DNA from 3 places in the Blautia sp. AM29-29 genome. Region 2 is predicted to be linked to each of the others. Evidence: a T-box and tRNA genes for the amino acid it is inferred to sense, from the RefSeq annotation. Region 2 holds a T-box; the other regions hold tRNA genes.
What was found. A T-box is a leader RNA that pairs with one kind of tRNA and senses whether it is charged. The one in region 2 lies ahead of DW769_RS05080 (valine--tRNA ligase), so its partner is inferred to be a tRNA-Val.
Positions count from the first base shown of each region.

Region 1: it has a tRNA-Val gene. The T-box ahead of DW769_RS05080 (valine--tRNA ligase) is inferred to sense a tRNA for this amino acid. The anticodon was not compared.
Region 3: it has a tRNA-Val gene. The T-box ahead of DW769_RS05080 (valine--tRNA ligase) is inferred to sense a tRNA for this amino acid. The anticodon was not compared.

Region 1 covers NZ_QUJD01000016.1:25,229-30,938, reverse strand. The annotation lists gene purM (phosphoribosylformylglycinamidine cyclo-ligase) at 1-624, shown strand, start outside; gene purN (phosphoribosylglycinamide formyltransferase) at 618-1,244, shown strand; gene purD (phosphoribosylamine--glycine ligase) at 1,250-2,521, shown strand; gene DW769_RS16460 (hypothetical protein) at 2,701-2,862, shown strand; tRNA gene DW769_RS11965 (tRNA-Val) at 2,954-3,026, shown strand; tRNA gene DW769_RS11960 (tRNA-Met) at 3,060-3,133, shown strand; gene rffA (dTDP-4-amino-4,6-dideoxygalactose transaminase) at 3,323-4,456, shown strand; gene DW769_RS11950 (YdcF family protein) at 4,463-5,071, shown strand; gene DW769_RS11945 (hypothetical protein) at 5,352-5,582, shown strand; gene rlmD (23S rRNA (uracil(1939)-C(5))-methyltransferase RlmD) at 5,667-5,710, shown strand, end outside.
Region 2 covers NZ_QUJD01000005.1:99,765-105,474, reverse strand. The annotation lists gene DW769_RS05085 (LTA synthase family protein) at 1-101, opposite strand, end outside; gene DW769_RS05080 (valine--tRNA ligase) at 102-2,753, opposite strand; T-box leader at 2,849-3,069, opposite strand; gene DW769_RS05075 (MBL fold metallo-hydrolase) at 3,180-3,980, opposite strand; gene DW769_RS05070 (putative signal transducing protein) at 4,002-4,346, opposite strand; gene DW769_RS05065 (SseB family protein) at 4,494-4,934, opposite strand; gene DW769_RS05060 (hypothetical protein) at 5,018-5,710, opposite strand, start outside.
Region 3 covers NZ_QUJD01000020.1:59,257-64,966, reverse strand. The annotation lists gene DW769_RS13780 (AAA family ATPase) at 1-2,493, opposite strand, end outside; gene DW769_RS13775 (exonuclease SbcCD subunit D) at 2,490-3,623, opposite strand; tRNA gene DW769_RS13770 (tRNA-Met) at 3,738-3,811, opposite strand; tRNA gene DW769_RS13765 (tRNA-Val) at 3,832-3,904, opposite strand; gene DW769_RS13760 (LytTR family DNA-binding domain-containing protein) at 4,082-4,573, opposite strand; gene DW769_RS13755 (ABC transporter permease) at 4,623-5,522, opposite strand; gene DW769_RS13750 (ABC transporter ATP-binding protein) at 5,519-5,710, opposite strand, start outside.

The DNA of each region.
Region 1 (5,710 bases), on a different contig from region 2:
GGCGGCGAGACCGCAGAGCATCCGGGCCTGATGCCGGAGGATGAGTACGATCTGGCAGGCTTTGCTGTCGGTGTCTGCGACAAGAAAGATATGATTACCGGCGAAAATCTGGCAGCCGGAGACGTGCTGATCGGAATGGCTTCCACAGGCGTTCACAGCAATGGATTTTCTCTTGTCCGCAAGGTCTTTGATATGACAAAAGATTCTTTGAATACATACTATGATGAGCTCGGCGCAACGCTCGGGGAGACCCTGCTTGCACCGACCCGGATCTATGTAAAAGCACTCCGTGCGGTCAAAGATGCCGGCGTAACCGTAAAAGCGTGCAGCCACATCACCGGAGGCGGCTTCTACGAGAATATTCCGCGTATGCTGAAAGACAATACCGTAGCCGTTGTACAGAAAGACAGCTACACCGTACCGCCGATCTTCGATCTGATGGCAAAGAAGGGCAATATTGACGAGCAGATGATGTACAACACCTTCAACATGGGTATCGGAATGGTACTGGCCGTTGATCCGGAGGATGTAGATGCAGCCATGAAAGCCATCCGTTCCACCGGCGATACTCCGTATGTGATCGGACATATTGAAAACGGAGAAAAAGGAGTACAGTTATGCTAAAGCTGGCAGTTCTTGTTTCCGGAGGCGGCACGAACCTGCAGGCAATTCTGGATGCGATTGACGCGGGAACCATCACAAACGCAGAGGTTTCCGTTGTCATCAGCAACAATGCAGGTGCATACGCGCTGGAACGCGCGAAAAACAAAGGGATTGATGCCGTCTGCCTCTCCCCGAAAACGTTTGTATCAAGAGAAGCATTTAACGAGGCGCTGCTTGCAAAACTGCAGTCTTACAACGTAGATCTCGTTGTGCTGGCGGGATGCCTTGTTGTCATTCCGCAGAGTATTGTGGATGCGTACCCGAACAAAATCATCAACATTCATCCGTCCCTCATTCCGTCCTTCTGCGGAACAGGCTACTACGGACTGAAGGTACACGAGGGTGTTCTTTCCCGCGGCGTTAAAGTGACGGGAGCGACGGTTCACTTTGTGGACGGCGGAACAGATACCGGCCCGATTATTCTGCAGAAGGCGGTCGAAGTACACGAGGGTGATACACCGAAAGTGCTTCAGCAGCGCGTCATGGAGGAGGCCGAGTGGGTTATCATGCCGCGTGCGATCGATCTGATTGCAAATGGAAAAGTAACGGTAGAAGACGGACACGTAAAGATAAAGGAGTAAGAGCGATGAAAGTACTGATTGTAGGAAGCGGCGGAAGAGAGCATGCCATTGCCTGGAAAGTGGCACAGAGCCCGAAGGTGGACAAGATTTACTGCGCTCCGGGAAATGCAGGAATTGCGGAATACGCAGAGTGCGTTGCGATTGGAGCGATGGAGTTTGACAAACTCGTTGCTTTTGCAAAAGAAAAAGAAATTGATCTGACCGTGATCGGTATGGATGATCCGCTGGTCGGCGGTGTGGTTGATGCGTTTGAGGCAGAGGGGCTGCGTGTATTCGGACCAAGAAAGAATGCGGCGATTCTGGAAGGATCCAAAGCGTTCTCCAAAGACCTGATGAAAAAATATAACATTCCGACGGCAGCGTACGAGACGTTCTCCGATCCGGAGGCGGCAGAGAAGTATCTGGAAACCGCAAAATTCCCGATCGTACTGAAAGCCGACGGTCTGGCGCTTGGAAAAGGCGTTCTGATCTGCAACACCTTAGAGGAAGCAAAAGAGGGCGTTAAGACGATCATGCTCGACAAGAAATTCGGCAGTGCCGGAAATGAGATGGTCATCGAGGAATTTATGACGGGACGCGAAGTTTCCGTGCTCTCTTTTGTCGATGGAAAGACGATCAAGACGATGAGTTCTGCGCAGGATCACAAGAGAGCAGGAGACGGCGATACCGGTCTTAACACCGGCGGCATGGGAAACTTCTCTCCGAGCCCGTTCTACACAAAAGAGGTGGATGATTTCTGTAAGAAATATATTTATCAGCCGACAGTAGATGCGATGGCAGCAGAGGGAAGACCGTTTAAAGGCGTGATCTTCTTCGGACTGATGCTGACACCGGATGGACCGAAGGTGCTGGAGTACAATGCCCGCTTTGGCGATCCGGAGGCACAGGTTGTGCTTCCTCGTATGAAAACAGATATCATCGATGTATTTGAAGCCTGCATCGATGGAACGCTTGACCAGATTGATCTGCAGTTTGCAGACAATGCGTGTGTCTGCGTTGTACTGGCTTCGAACGGTTACCCGGTTTCCTACGAGAAGGGATTCCCGATCCGTGGGCTTGCGACATTCAAAGAGCATGAGGGCTACTACTGCTTCCACGCCGGAACGAAGTTCAAGGACGGCGAGATCGTGACGAACGGAGGCCGTGTACTCGGCGTGACAGCACTTGGCGATACCCTGAAAGAGGCACGTGCGAATGCATATAAGGCTGTTGAATGGGTTGACTTTGACAATAAATATTACCGCCATGATATTGGAAAAGCGATTGACGAAGCGTAACGTGAATGTGAATTTTAATTTTGAGTAAAATGGAGCCGCCAGAATCCCGGTGAAAGGGAAATCTGGCGGCTTTGTCTTTTTATTCAGAAAAGGGAATAAAGCGCCGCCGTTCCGGATACAATAGTAAGGAGATCCTTTGCTTTTTAGCAGAATCAGAACAGGAAAGGCGGTCGGAAAAGATGGGAATCGTTTGTCTGGCGGGGATTTTTGCCGTATTTCTTCTGCTTGCATGGACGCTCTGCCGGGCGGCAGGATGGGAGAAAGAACGGGAAGATCTGGAACAGGAGCAGTACCTGAAAGAGTGGCGGGAGAAAAAGTTGAAAAAAATCGAAAAAATTTGAAAATTAGTGTTGACATTTGGCGGGTGGAATGCTATACTAACGAAGTCGGTTGGTGATACAGATAAAAAGCCGACAGACAAAACACTGATGTGGGGTCTTAGCTCAGCTGGGAGAGCATCTGCCTTACAAGCAGAGGGTCATAGGTTCGAGCCCTATAGGCCCCATATTTTATGAAAAACGGTGTTGAAAATGAATATGGCGAGATAGCTCAGTTGGCTAGAGCACGCGGTTCATACCCGCGGTGTCGAGGGTTCGAATCCCCCTCTCGCTACTTATGGAACCCTTGAGAAATCAAGGGTTCTTTTGGCTTTATGGACAGTATGATGATATGGCTGTCATGTCAAAATCGTGTCTTGAAATCCACAGGGATTTGTGAGAAAATAAGACTACCTAAGAGCTTGTTTTGGGCTCTGAAAGTAAATAAAACAGTAATGGATAGAAGAAAGATAAGGAAAAAACAATGATAGAGTTTAATAAACCACCTTTTATTGGAACAGAACTGGAATACATCCGCCAGGCGGCAGAGGAAAACAACAAGCTGTGCGGCGACGGTCCTTTTACGAAGAAATGTTCTGCCTGGATGCAGGACAATTTCAACGTAAAACATGCGATGCTTACGACATCCTGCACCCATGCACTGGAAATGGCAGCTTACCTGTCTGAGATTCGGCCGGGCGACGAAGTGATCATGCCGTCCTACACGTTTGTTTCCACTGCAGATGCCTTTGTTCTGCGCGGAGCAAAAATCGTCTACGTGGATATCCGTCCGGATACGATGAACATCGACGAGACCAAGATTGAGGATGCTATCACCGAAAAAACAAAAGCGATTGTTCCGGTTCACTATGCGGGCGTTGCCTGTGAAATGGATACCATCATGGATATTGCAAAACGCCATAACCTGAAGGTTGTAGAGGATGCGGCACAGGGCGTGAGCGCGTACTACAAGGGAAAAGCCCTTGGAACGATCGGCGATTTTGGCTGCTACAGCTTCCATGAGACGAAAAACTATACGATGGGAGAGGGCGGCGCGCTGCTGTTCCAGGATGAGAATTATCTGGAAAAAGCAGAGATCCTTCGTGAAAAGGGAACGAACCGCAGCAAGTTTTTCCGCGGACAGATCGACAAATATACCTGGATCGACTACGGTTCCTCCTATCTGCCGAGCGATATGAATGCGGCTTACCTGCTTGCAGAACTCGAGGAACATGAGAAAATCGACAGAAAGCGGATGGCCATCTACAACTATTACCATGAGCAGCTCCGTCCGCTGGCTGAGGCTGGAAAGATCGAGCAGCCGGTTGTGCCGGAAGGCTGTGTACATAATGCACATATGTACTTCATCAAGGCAAGAAATCTGGAAGTGCGTACAAAACTGATCAACTATATGAAAGAGCGCGGTGTGATGTGTGTCTTCCATTACGTTCCGCTCCATACCTCCCCGGCCGGACAGAAGTTCGGTGTTTTCCACGGAGAGGACAAATACACAACAAAAGAGAGCGAGCGCCTGATGCGTCTGCCGATGTTCTACAGCCTGTCTGAACAGGATATGGCATATGTCGTAGAGTGCCTCATGGACTTTAAAGAGTGGTAACATTTCATGTATGAGAAGTTTTTAAACTACTTTACGGACTATATTTTCGTGAAGGATGAGCCGCAGAAAGCCGATGTGATTTTTGTGCCGGGAAACGGATATCCGCAGATGGCGGCGCACGCGGCAGAACTCTGGAAAGAAGGATTTGCGCCGTATGTGCTTCCGTCGGGAAGATACAGTACTGTGCTCGGACATTTCGCCGGTGTACAGGATCTTGCGGAGCAGTACGGCGGGAACTATGAAACCGAGTGGGAGTTTCTGCGGACGGTACTGCAGAAAAACGGCGTGCCGGAGAAAGCGATTCTGCGCGAAGACCAGGCGACGTATACGTATGAAAATGCACTGCGGTCACGGGAAGTGACAGATGCGGCGGGCATCGAGGTAAAAAAAGCGATCCTCTGCTGCCGGAATCTCCATGCGAGACGGTGTATTCTGTATTACCAGCTTGTCTACCCGGAGACAGAGTTTTTTGTCTGTCCTTCGGATATTGAGTTCACCAGAGAAAACTGGCATACAAAGGGTGAATGGATCGACCAGGTGTTAGGAGAAATGGAGCGCTGCGGCGGTCAGTTCCACAAGATTCTGCGGGAACTGCCGGCGGATTCTGAATTTTAACACCAGTAGACAAGAAGTCCCCCGCTTCTAAAGCGGTGGGATGAATTGTTAAAAGAAACATAACGGCAGTGGTAGGCGGAGAGAAATCGGTATCCTCCACTGACATGAGGAAAGTCACAGTCGAACTATTCTCGACATGTCAGACTCCGTGAAAATACCGACTGTAAGTTGAAACGAAAAGATTTATAAAAAAGAGCGGAAATTGTGGTAAAATTGCGGCTCGTATGGTATACTATCGTTAAGTTAAGTTTCTAATCTAAAGCAAAGGTTGGTGGACAGTATGAATAAGATTGATGAAGTATTAGAGCTTTTAAAACAGAGAGAACGTGAGAGCGAAAAACCGAAAAACGTGATTTTATGGGTCCTTGCCATTGTCGGAGCGGTAGCGGCAGTTGCAGGAATCGCATACGCAGTATACCGGTTTGTAACTCCGGATTATCTGGAAGACTTCGAAGATGATTTCGATGACGATTTCGACGATTACTTCGAGGATGAAGACGAAGATAAGTAGGATGGAAAAAAGAAACTCCGGTGCCGGAACGTGGTACCGGAGTTTTTCTGTCCGGAAATCAGTTTGACATAGAAGGAGAAGAGAATGAAAAAAGGAGAAATTTACGAGGGAGTCGTGGAAAGAATCGA
Region 2 (5,710 bases):
TACAGAATACAGCATCCCAGGGCCTGCAGCGGCAAAGAGAGCCAGTTGCAGACTTTCACTACGGTTTCCTTGTTTCCATGCAGTTTTTTTCCTTTTTTCATTTATTTTTTCAGCTGCTCCAATCTTGTCTGAACCTGCTCCATCATCTGCTGATAGTTCGCCAGTTTTTCTTTCTCTGCCTGAACCTTTGCCTCCGGAGCTTTGTTAATAAAGTTCGGGTTGCCAAGCATGCCGTTGGAACGTGCGATCTCTTTTGTCAGACGCTCTTCCTCTTTCGTAAGGCGGGCGATCTCTTTTTCCAGGTCAACCAGCTCGGCAAATGGAATGTAGATCGTTGCCTGCGGGATCACTGCGGATACCGCATCGTCTGCGATGCCGGCTTTGTCTGCCTGTACGTGAACTTCGCTTGCTCCTGCCAGAGTTCCGAAGAATACAGCACCATTTTTGAAGGTTTCCTGTACAGCAGCATCTTCGGTTACAACGAATACGCTTGCTTTCTTTGACGGCGGTACATTCATGCTGGTGCGTACACCACGGATGCTTCTTACGGCCTCTTTCATCATCTCAACAGCTGCCTCATCCTCTGCGTATGCAAAGTCTTCGGTCTCTTTCGGCCATGCGGCGATCATGATGGAATCCTCGTCCGGATTCAGTGTGCAGTAGATTTCCTCTGTGATGAACGGCATGAACGGATGCAGCAGCTTTAATGCATTGCCAAGAACGGTTTTTAAGGTCCACAGTGCAGCGCCCTTCGTCTCGTCGGTCTCGCTGTACAGACGCGGTTTTACCATCTCGATGTACCAGTCGCAGAATTCCTCCCAGATGAAGTCGTAAACTTTCTGTACGGCGATGCCGAGCTCGTAGCGGTCCATGTTGTCCGTTACTTCCGTTGCCAGGGTATTGACTTTGGAGAGAATCCATTTGTCTGCCAGTGTCAGTTTGTCTTTTGGCATCTTGGACGGAACCTCTGCTTTTTCCAGGTTCATCATGATGAAACGGGAAGCGTTCCATACTTTGTTTGCGAAGTTACGACTGGCTTCTACACGCTCCCAGTAGAAACGCATATCGTTTCCAGGTGCATTACCGGTCATCAAAGTCAGACGGAGCGCATCTGCACCGTATTTGTCAATGACTTCGAGCGGATCGATACCGTTTCCGAGGGATTTACTCATCTTGCGTCCCTGGGAATCGCGAACGAGTCCGTGAATCAGTACGTGGTGGAACGGAACCTGTTTGGTCTGCTCCAGTGCGGAGAATACCATACGGATAACCCAGAAGAAAATGATGTCATATCCGGTTACGAGAACATCCGTCGGATAGAAGTAATCAAATTCCGGTGTTTTCTCCGGCCATCCTAACGTGGAGAACGGCCACAGAGCAGAACTGAACCAGGTGTCCAGGGTATCCGGGTCCTGAGTGAGATGGGTGCTGCCGCATTTCGGGCATTTTTCCGGCATTCCGCCTCTTACAACCGTGATCTCGCCACAGTCATCACAGGTATAGGCCGGGATACGATGACCCCACCAGAGCTGACGGGAAATACACCAGTCGTGGATATTGTTCAGCCAGTTCTGATAAATCTTGCTGAAACGATCCGGGATGAAGTTTACTTCCCCGTTCTTCTCTGCTTCGCTGGCAGCGGCAGCCATATCCGCCATTTTTACAAACCACTGTGGTTTGATCATCGGCTCTACGGTTGTCTTACATCTGTCGTGGGTTCCTACGTTGTGAACGTGATCCACTACTTTTACAAGAAGGCCAAGCTTCTCGAGATCCTCTACCATGGCTTTTCTTGCCTCGTAGCGGTCCATGCCGGCGTATTTGCCGCACTTGTTGTTCATGGTTCCGTCATCGTTTAAGATGTTGATCTCTTCGAGGTTGTGGCGTTTTCCTACCTCAAAATCGTTCGGGTCGTGTGCCGGTGTGATTTTTACGCATCCGGTTCCGAACTCTTTGTCTACGTAAGCATCTGCGATAACCGGGATCTCACGGTCGGTCAGCGGAAGCTTCAGCATTTTTCCTACAATATCTGTATATCTTTCATCCTCCGGATTGACAGCTACGGCAGTATCGCCGAGCAGAGTCTCCGGACGGGTCGTTGCGATTTCTACGAAGCGGCCTTCTTCTCCAACTACCGGGTAGTTGATGTGCCAGAAGTGGCCTGCCTGCTCCTGATATTCAACCTCTGCATCGGAGATGGAAGTCTGGCATACCGGGCACCAGTTGATGATGCGGCTTCCTTTGTAGATCCATCCTTTTTCATACAGACGGCAGAATACTTCTTCTACGGCTTTGGAGCATCCCTCGTCCATGGTGAAGCGTTCTCTCTCCCAGTCTGCGGAGGAGCCGATCTTTCTTAACTGGCTGTTGATGCGTCCGCCGTACTCTTTTTTCCACTCCCAGCAATGCTCCAGGAATTTTTCGCGTCCGATTTCATCTTTGTCGATGCCCTGCTCTTTGAGCATATTGGTAACCTTTACCTCGGTTGCAATCGCCGCATGGTCGGTTCCCGGCTGCCAGAGGACTTCATATCCCTCCATCCGTTTGAAACGGCAGAGAATATCCTGCATGGTGTTGTCGAGTGCATGGCCCATGTGAAGCTGTCCGGTTACGTTCGGAGGCGGCATCATAATGGTAAACGGTTTTTTGTTCGGGTTTACAGTGGCGTGGAAATATCCTTTATCCAGCCATTTCTGATACAGTCTGTCCTCGAGTCCTTTCGGATCGTAGGTCTTTGCGAGTTCTTTGCTCATGAGATCCTCCTTTTATGTTTGGTGTATTGTGGTATTTATTCCCGCAGAGGCTTGTCTTAAATCAAAAACGCCCTTCACATACACATAACATGCATGCAAAGGGCGAAAATTCCGCGGTACCACCTTAATTTGTATCTCGTTTCGGAGTCTGTAACGTGACTCATGCGTGAGAACCTAATCATCACATCTTCTGTGCTTTTCAGCTCTCCGGTTCAGAAGCTACCTTCCATGACCACCTTCCCGGACAGCCTTTCAGCCGGTGAACCGTCCTCTCTTTTGGGGCCTGCCATGTACTCCTCTTCCTCATAACCTTTTCTTTTTCTGTTGGAATAGAAACTGCATTTATCATAATCGCGTTTTTTTATTTTGTCAAGCCGCCGCGGGCAAAAACCTTTCTTCTTATGGAAGTTTTAAGATTTCACGCGCTTATTTTCGGTGAATCCGCGATGCACAGTACTGCATTTCTGCGCGGCCGTACGACGCGTAGCGGACCTGTTCTTTCGAAAACGGCTTCGCATTGCTTGGCCGTCCTAGGTTTTCGCCGTGGATCACCTGATCCACAAGGTCGATGAGATCTGCGAGAACGCCGAGGCTGAGCGGATTGTAAACCGGATGCGCCGTCGATTCAAACACCTGCGTGTGATGACCGCCGAAGAATTTCATGCGGCCGCCCTTTTTCACCAGCCACGCCATCAGACCAACCAGACCATCGTAATACTCTTCCAGGCTCGTTCCGCCCGGCACCTGCATCCAGACACCGCAGCCGCTTCCGATCGCATCTCCGGTGAACAGGTAATTCTGTTTCGTCTCCAGCACGACAACACTGCCCGGCGTATGGCCCGGTGTCTGACAGACGGCCAGCTCTGTGCCGCCGAGCGGAATCACGGAATCGGTACGGATGTCATGAATCTCCTCCCACGGTTTTAATTTTCCCGCTGTCAGTACGCTGAGCGTCTCCGGGTCCATCTTCTTTTCGTCGTGGCACATGTAAACCTCGTTGAACTCATCGATATGATACATGTGATCCGGGTGCGCATGCGTGATAACCAGCAGCAGAGGCTTATCTGTCAACTCCCTTATCACCGGCAGAATCTTTGCGCCTGCTGTGATGCCGGTATCAATCACAGCCGCTTTCTCTTCTCCTTCTACCACATAGAATGACGAATTTCCCGCGTCAAGAATACAGTAAATTTTTTCTCCGATTTCTGTTACCTGAAAACCTTCCATTTTGTAAAACCTCCCTTTTGTTCACCGGAACATACTGAACCCTATGTTAAATAAAATCCCCATAACAATAATAATAACCCAGATCAGAGCTGCAATTCTTGCTTTTGGCGTATGGGACTGTGTTCGGAGCGGCTCAGGAAATTCCCCTTTTTTCTCCCAGTCGGCAATCCGTTTTTTTGCCTCCTCTGCCTGCTCTTCCTTCACATAAACAACGCGTCCCTGATACGGTATTCCAGTTGTAATCTGCAGAATTTCTCCGGCTCCTTCGCTTTTTCCATAAGCCATGATTCCATGACGCTGCAGCATCTTTACCATCTTTTTTGTAGTCTGTTCATCTACCGTACGATACACCTTTCGATACCCCATATCTTTCCCTCCTGTGCTTTGTGCCTTAGATCCACCTTCCGCTATTTTATGCTATTTTCTTTTTTTCTCTCAGCATCATCACCCACGCAATCCGTAATCGAAGTTGATTGTGAGCAGCATCGTAATCTGGCCAAGTGAAATATGATATCAATGTCCTGCATTCTCTTCTCCGATGATAATCGAAAGCAGCGTATGATCCAGCATGATCGTGCGGTTCCACGGATTGAAAATCACACCGCTGATCTCCTTTGTTTCGGATGCCATGTGGATCAGCTGTTCCAGACTCACGAGAAACGTAGATTTCACGCTGCTGCTCCCCTTTAATTCCTCATCAAAGCTCGTAAACGCGGCCCACCAGACTTTTCCGTCTGCGCTCTTTACCGTTCCGATCCGGATCTGATCGTCGCCGGATGGCGGTTCCACGGAAAGAATCGCCTGTCCGCCCTCTTTCATTCTGCGGCGGATTACCGTCAGCACATGTGCCAGCAGTTCCGGCGTCGGCTCCTTTTGCAGTCCCAGAATTGCTTCCTCTATCGTTTCATTCCCCTGCAGCCCTTCGTCCTTTGGAGTTTCCATTTTTTTTGCCATTGCTCTTGTCCTTTCTTTTTCGCTTTTCCCACACAGAATCTGTGTACCATCATCCCCGGCAGCTTCGGCACTTCCGATGACCTTTACTCTGCGCCTACCCAGATGCCATCTTCCCCGCAGAATCTGCACTCTTTTGATAAATCCAAAACGTTTTCCATCCGCTTTAAGATCTGATCGTACTTCCCTTCCCGCATCAATGCAATCGTCACCTGATCCGTTCCGATCTGCAGATGGCGGAAGCCGCGTTTTCCTTCCTCCGTCCACGGCAGAGTCAGCTCCAGTTCAAAGCCGCCGCTGCTTCCGTACAGCTCACCCGGCTGTTCGTCCGCAAACAGCTCGAAAAGCGGCTGATAATATGCTTTGAAATAATTCTCCTCTGGAAACCAAAGTGTCCCGTCCCCGGTCCGCTCCGGCTCTTTTACAACGGCATTCAGATAGCCTCTCTCGTAATACGTCATGCACGCCGCGCTCTTCGCCAGCGGATTTTCATTGATCTTCTCGATCTCCGACGCCGCCCGGCATCCGTTTCCAAAGGCCGCCTGGCTGTTCTCGCTCCTGCCGACCGGCTCCCAGACGCTCCATGCGTTCTGCTTTCCGTATCCGATCAGATCCTGGCGGTATGCACCGTTGTATTTTACAAATTTTTTCTCCCCCGGCTGCTCGATCAGGTTCAGCGGTACCATACAGTCAATTCCGTACAGCTTCTGCGCAATCAGCCGCGTGTAGATGATGCCGAGATAATGACAGATTGCACTGCGCTCCGCCGTGTCGAGATA
Region 3 (5,710 bases), on a different contig from region 2:
TTCCGCTTTTTTCTGCCGTGCGATACATTCTGCACGGCGGCTCACCTTTGCCCGCGTGGCAGCAATCTCTCCCTCACACTGTTTCTGTCTGTTTTTCCGGAAGGAAATCACCTGGGCAATCTGATCAGCCAGGGAGTTTCTGTCCTCGCTCTCCCCCGGACCCTTTCTTTGCGCAGGATTCTTTTTCTCCATAAAAGCAGTCGTTTTTTGCGCCTCCGCAATTTCTTTTTCCAACTGTTCTTCCAGTGCTCTTTTGGTTCCTTCTGCCCGGCCAAGCTGTGTCTGTTCCGCTGCAATGGTCTTTTTTATGCTTTCCAGTCTTTTCTGCCGTTCTGTCTGTCTTTTTTCCAGTTCCGCATATTCCATCTGACGTACTTTCTGTGTTTCTTCTTCCTTCCGAAGCTGCTCTGCCTTCTCGACCGCTTCCTGTTGAAATAAAACATCCGGCATCTGTGAAAGTCGCTTCTGTTCGTGTTCTTTCTGACTCTCGGGCAGTTCTCTTAACAGCCATTCCGTTAGCTGTGCACGTTTTTCCTTTACCTGTCTGCGGCAGCTGCCCGCAGCCTCGCTTTGTCCCGCAGCCGCTTCCTCCTGCATCCGAAGTTCTTCTTTCTTGTGATCCAGCGTTTCTTTATCTGGCGTATGTTCTGCTCGTCTGGCAGGCTGCGGATGATGAATAGCGCCGCAGACCGGGCATGGTTCTCCCTCTGTCAGTTTTTCTGCCAGAATTCCCGCCTGTGCATCCAGAAATAAAGATTCCATCGCCTGATATGTTTCCCGTAAAGCATCTCTCTTTTTGATTTCACGCTGGTATGCACCTTGCTTTTCTTCCAGTTCTTTGCGTCCCTGCTCCCAGCTTTCCAGCAGATTTTCCAGCGTTTCCAGCTTCTGGTGGTATTTTTCCTGCAGCAGCGCGGCTCCGTCTCTTTCGGCCAGATATTCTGCCGTTGTCGCGATATCCGCCTGTAAGTTCTCTTCTTCCTTTCGCAGTTGTGTCACCTGCGCGGCAATCTGCGTCCTTTCAGCCGTCGTTCTCTCCAGCTGTTTTTTCGTTTCTTCTAAAGTGTGGATTTTCTGTTCCAGATTTTTCTTTTCATCCAGCAGTTTTTCGCAGACCTGATCCTGCCCGGCCAGCCTTTCTGCCTCTTCGGCTGCCCTGGCCGCTGTCTCCTCTGTTTCTTTTATTTTTTTACAAAGAACGCTTTCCTCTTCTTTGTTTGCCGTTTCCTCTTTGACTGCGCCTGCAATTGTCTCGCAGTATGCTTCCATCTGCTGTATCTGCTCTGCGGCATACGCTTCTTTTTGTTCCGTCCGTGCAAGTTTCACCTCCGCATCAGAGAGACGTTCTTCCCGTGCTTTCTTCTGTTCCAGGACTTTTTTTGCACGCTCCTGCTCTGTCTGAAGCTGTTCTTTTGCTTCTGTTGCTGCCTGCAGTTCCTTTTGCAGCTGTGTCATTGCACTTTGCTCCTGCTGCACTTTTCGCAGCAGTTCCAGACACACTTTTTCTTCCCGAATCTGCTCTTCCAACTGCTTACAAATCTCCGCCTCTTTCTCTGCCTGCTCACTTCTCTTTTTCTTTTCTTCTTCCTTCGGAAGCAGAGTCTCCCATTCTTTTTCTTTCTGCTCTTTCTCTTTTTGTCTCGTCTGTCGCTCTTTTATTTTTCCCAAAAGCTGGTTTTTCTTTTCGATCTCTTCATTTAGCGTACTCTGCTCGTCTTGCAGCGCCTTTAATTTCTCATCGTCCCATTCGATGCAGCGTGCAAGCAGTTCCATACCGCGCATAACCTGGCCGTCGAATTTATTTTTCTTCAGCCGGTCAAACTCTTTTTTCCATTCTGCCTCTTCCGGGCAGACAACATTGTCCAGATACTGGCTGATGCTGCGTTTCTTTTCATCGTATATTTTCCAGCGCTCCTTTGCTGCTTCCCGCAGGCGCTTCTGCAGCTCCTGATAAATCTCTGTGTGAAACATTTTCCGGAAAATTTCACTCCGATCCGCTGTTCCTGTCAGCAGAAGCTTCTGGAAATCTCCCTGCGCAATCATCGCAATCTGTCGGAACTGACGCTGATCCAGCCCGAGAAGTTCTGTCACTTTCTTTGTCACTTCCGAAGTTTTCGTAACCGGCTGCCGCTCATCCGGAAAAATCAGTTCTGCATTCGCTTTCTCCATCGTCATGCCCTGTCCGCGGTCCTTCGGGCGCAGATATTCCGGGTTTCTCTTTACCGTATAGTCCTTTCCCTGATACGTAAACGTAAGCTCTACGAAGGTACGCACCTCCGGTTTTGCATACTTACTGCGGAACATTTCGCCTTTCCGGATTTCACCGCTCGCTTCCCCGTAAAGCGCAAACGTGATGGCATCAAAAATCGTTGTTTTTCCAGCGCCGGTGTCCCCCGTAATCAGATACAGACCGCCGCCCAGCCGATCAAAATCAAGTTCCATCCGGTCCGCATACGGTCCGAATGCACTGATGACTAATTTCTTTGGTTTCATCCCTTCATCCCCCGTAACAATTCTTCCACCAGCGCTTCCTGCTGTGCGGTCATGCTCTGATTATTCTGTAATTCATAAAATTCCCGGAACAGTTCCAGTTCTGATTTTTCCTCCACTCGTTCCGCCGTGCCAATGTCTGCAGCAGACCGGGTTCTTTTGTTATCGTACTCCAGGCGCATCAGGTTCGGATAGATCGTTCGGAGTTTTGCCATTCCATCCGGCACATCTTCTTCATCCGTCAACGTCACCAGAAGGTAATCCTCGCAGTCGCTGTTCTCATAAAATCTTTTTGCCGTGACTTCCAGATACGTCCCCCGGATTTTCCTGAGATCGTGCAAGGGCTTTAATGGAATTGTTCTAAGCTCCACCGTTCCTTTTTCTTTTAATTCGATCACCGTAATCGTTTTTTCCTGTCCTGCTTCCGAAAAAGAATATTTCAGCGGCGAACCGCAATAGCGAACCGTGTCTCTTTCCACCTTCTGTGGGCTGTGGATGTGCCCCAGTGCAGCATAATCAAACTTTTCAAACAATTCTGCCGGAATCTGATCCAAGTCGCCAACCTGCAGTTCTTCTGCATCACATCGTTTTGCCCCGGTTACGAACTGGTGGGCCAGAATCACATTTCGATCCTGTTCATCAACCAGATCCTGTTCCAGTGCAATCCGAACTGCATCCGCTGTACACATTACTTCTTCCGCACGCTCCGGCAGGGCATGGCGCACCACCGCAGGCCGTAAAAACGGAAGCAGATGAATCCACACCGTGCCATACGCATCCTGCAGCGGAATTTTCTCTATCGTTCCATTGTATACCTTTGAAAAATAGATCCCGCTTTTTCCCATCAGGCTGGATCCAAATGCCAGACGCTCGGCGGAATCATGGTTTCCACTGATAATAAAAGTGGGAATCCGATTGGTGGAAAGCTCTGTCAGAAACGCGTCAAAAACCTGAACCGCTTCTGCACTTGGAATCGTACTGTCGTAAATATCTCCGGAAAGCAGTACACCATCTGGTCTCTCTCTTTTTGCAGTATGCAGAATCTGCGACAAAATGTACTTCTGATCCTCGATCATCGAAAATTCATTGACTCGCTTTCCGATGTGGAGATCGGATAAGTGGAATAATTTCATAAGCGCCTCCCTGTCATTTTCCATGGTATTGTAATCTGCAGGGCCCGCCACTGGCAGCCCCCTCCGAACGTAAAACAACAAAAGCCCCTGCTTTCGCAGGAGCTCTCTCTTTCGTAGCGAGAGGGGGATTCGAACCCTCGACACCGCGGGTATGAACCGCGTGCTCTAGCCAACTGAGCTATCTCGCCATACTATATTTTTAGAAGTATGGGGCCTACAGGGCTCGAACCTGTGACCCTCTGCTTGTAAGGCAGATGCTCTCCCAGCTGAGCTAAGACCCCATATCTGTTTTCTAGCAGTTCTTACGTCCTGCTGACAATATGTATATTAGCACGCTTTGTTCTGTTTGTCAACGATATTTTTTGAAATTTTTCAAATTTTTTCTTTTGTTTCTACAATACCAGCGATTTCATGTCCTTCCGGCATACGCTGTCTTTAACTATCCAAAGTTATTTTTTCTATGCATCTTTCCGTTTTCTCATCTCTTCCAGTTTCTGGTTCATGCTTTCCGCCACCATATGGTCATTTACATATACGATCAGATTCACCGTAACATAAACTCCAATAATCAAAACCCCCATCAGCACATACAAACGCCCATTTAATGCGGTATGAACCGAAACAATACGATCCGCATTTACAATCGTTGTCTTTGATGCACGCTTCATACATTTTCTTGTTATTTTCTCTTCCAGCTGATACAGTCTGCTTTTAATTTCATAAAACTTATTTGACGTATAAGCAAACACCTTGTTTTGCACTGCCTCGAAATATAAAATATCTTCTGTTCTTATGGAAACACATTCTTTCTTTTCTGTGTATCCCCGGATAGATTCCCCTTTGCTTCTTACATACTCTTTTATTTCTGCAAATTCTTTCGTAAAATTTACATATTCGAGTATAACGCCCTCTTTTTCCGGGTCATCGATCTCTCTTTCTGTAATATTCATAACTGTCTCTTTTCTCATTTTTTATTCATTCTATAGTCGAAGGATATATTTACTTCCCATCTTTCTCCGGAAGAGCTGTCATGCACAAAAAAATAATTCCAAATACCACAACACATCCAACCATAAGCATCACCATCTGATTTACACTTACTACAGACCCCTGGAACTTCGGGTTACAATCCAGTGTATCACGAATCGCAGTAATCATTTCTTCTGGCAGCTGATTGTTCTCCATCTCTTCGAAGATTCCACGGAGCATATGATTTTTCAACAGAGAAGTTCCGTAGGTACTTGGCAGATACGACAGTACTTTCTGCAGGCCGCTGCCGAAATTTGAAATCGGCATGTAAGCTCCGCATAAAAATCCATACCCGGCACTTACGATCGTTCCCACTGCGGATAACTGACCCTGGGTTGTCAGTGGAAAACTGACGATGCTTGACAACGTGCTTCCAAAGAGTACCAGTAAAATTTCATCGAGAAGAACCCAGAATACATCTACAGCGCTCATATACCAGCCCATTTTGTACATATAGCCAAGGCATAATACAAGCGCAAGCCCATTTACCAGCAGGGAATTGACTACAGTAGATAAAAAATACCCAAGATAAAGCTGTGCTTTGCTGATTGGCGATACATTAAAATCTTTCCTTGTTCCGTTTGCCCGGTCCTGTACCATCGTAAGATTCACGCAGAATGTCACAGTCACACAGCTGACTGCCAGAAGAGCCGCGGCAAGCTGTGCGGCCACCGTTCCATCGATCAGTTTGTCTGAGATTGTAATCATGTCCGGGATCGCGGACACAAAGGAATCTCTGTATACGTTTGCCAGAAATGTAGCATACAGCAAAATCAGAATTCCCGGAGTAATTAAAGCCGAAAAAAACATTCCTCTGTCTTTAAAAAACAATTTTCTGTTTCGACTTATAAGTGCAAATACTGCCTTCATCTGTGCTCACCTCCCAATGTTTTTCCGGTTACAGCAAGAAATACATCATCCATTCTGCCCTTTACCACTTCATAATCACGGAATATTTCCTGATGTTCCACGATCAGCCGGGTAGCCTCTGCGGTATTTTTTACTTTTAACTGATAGCCATCCCGGATCTTTTTATACTCTCTGCCCAGTGTTTTGAT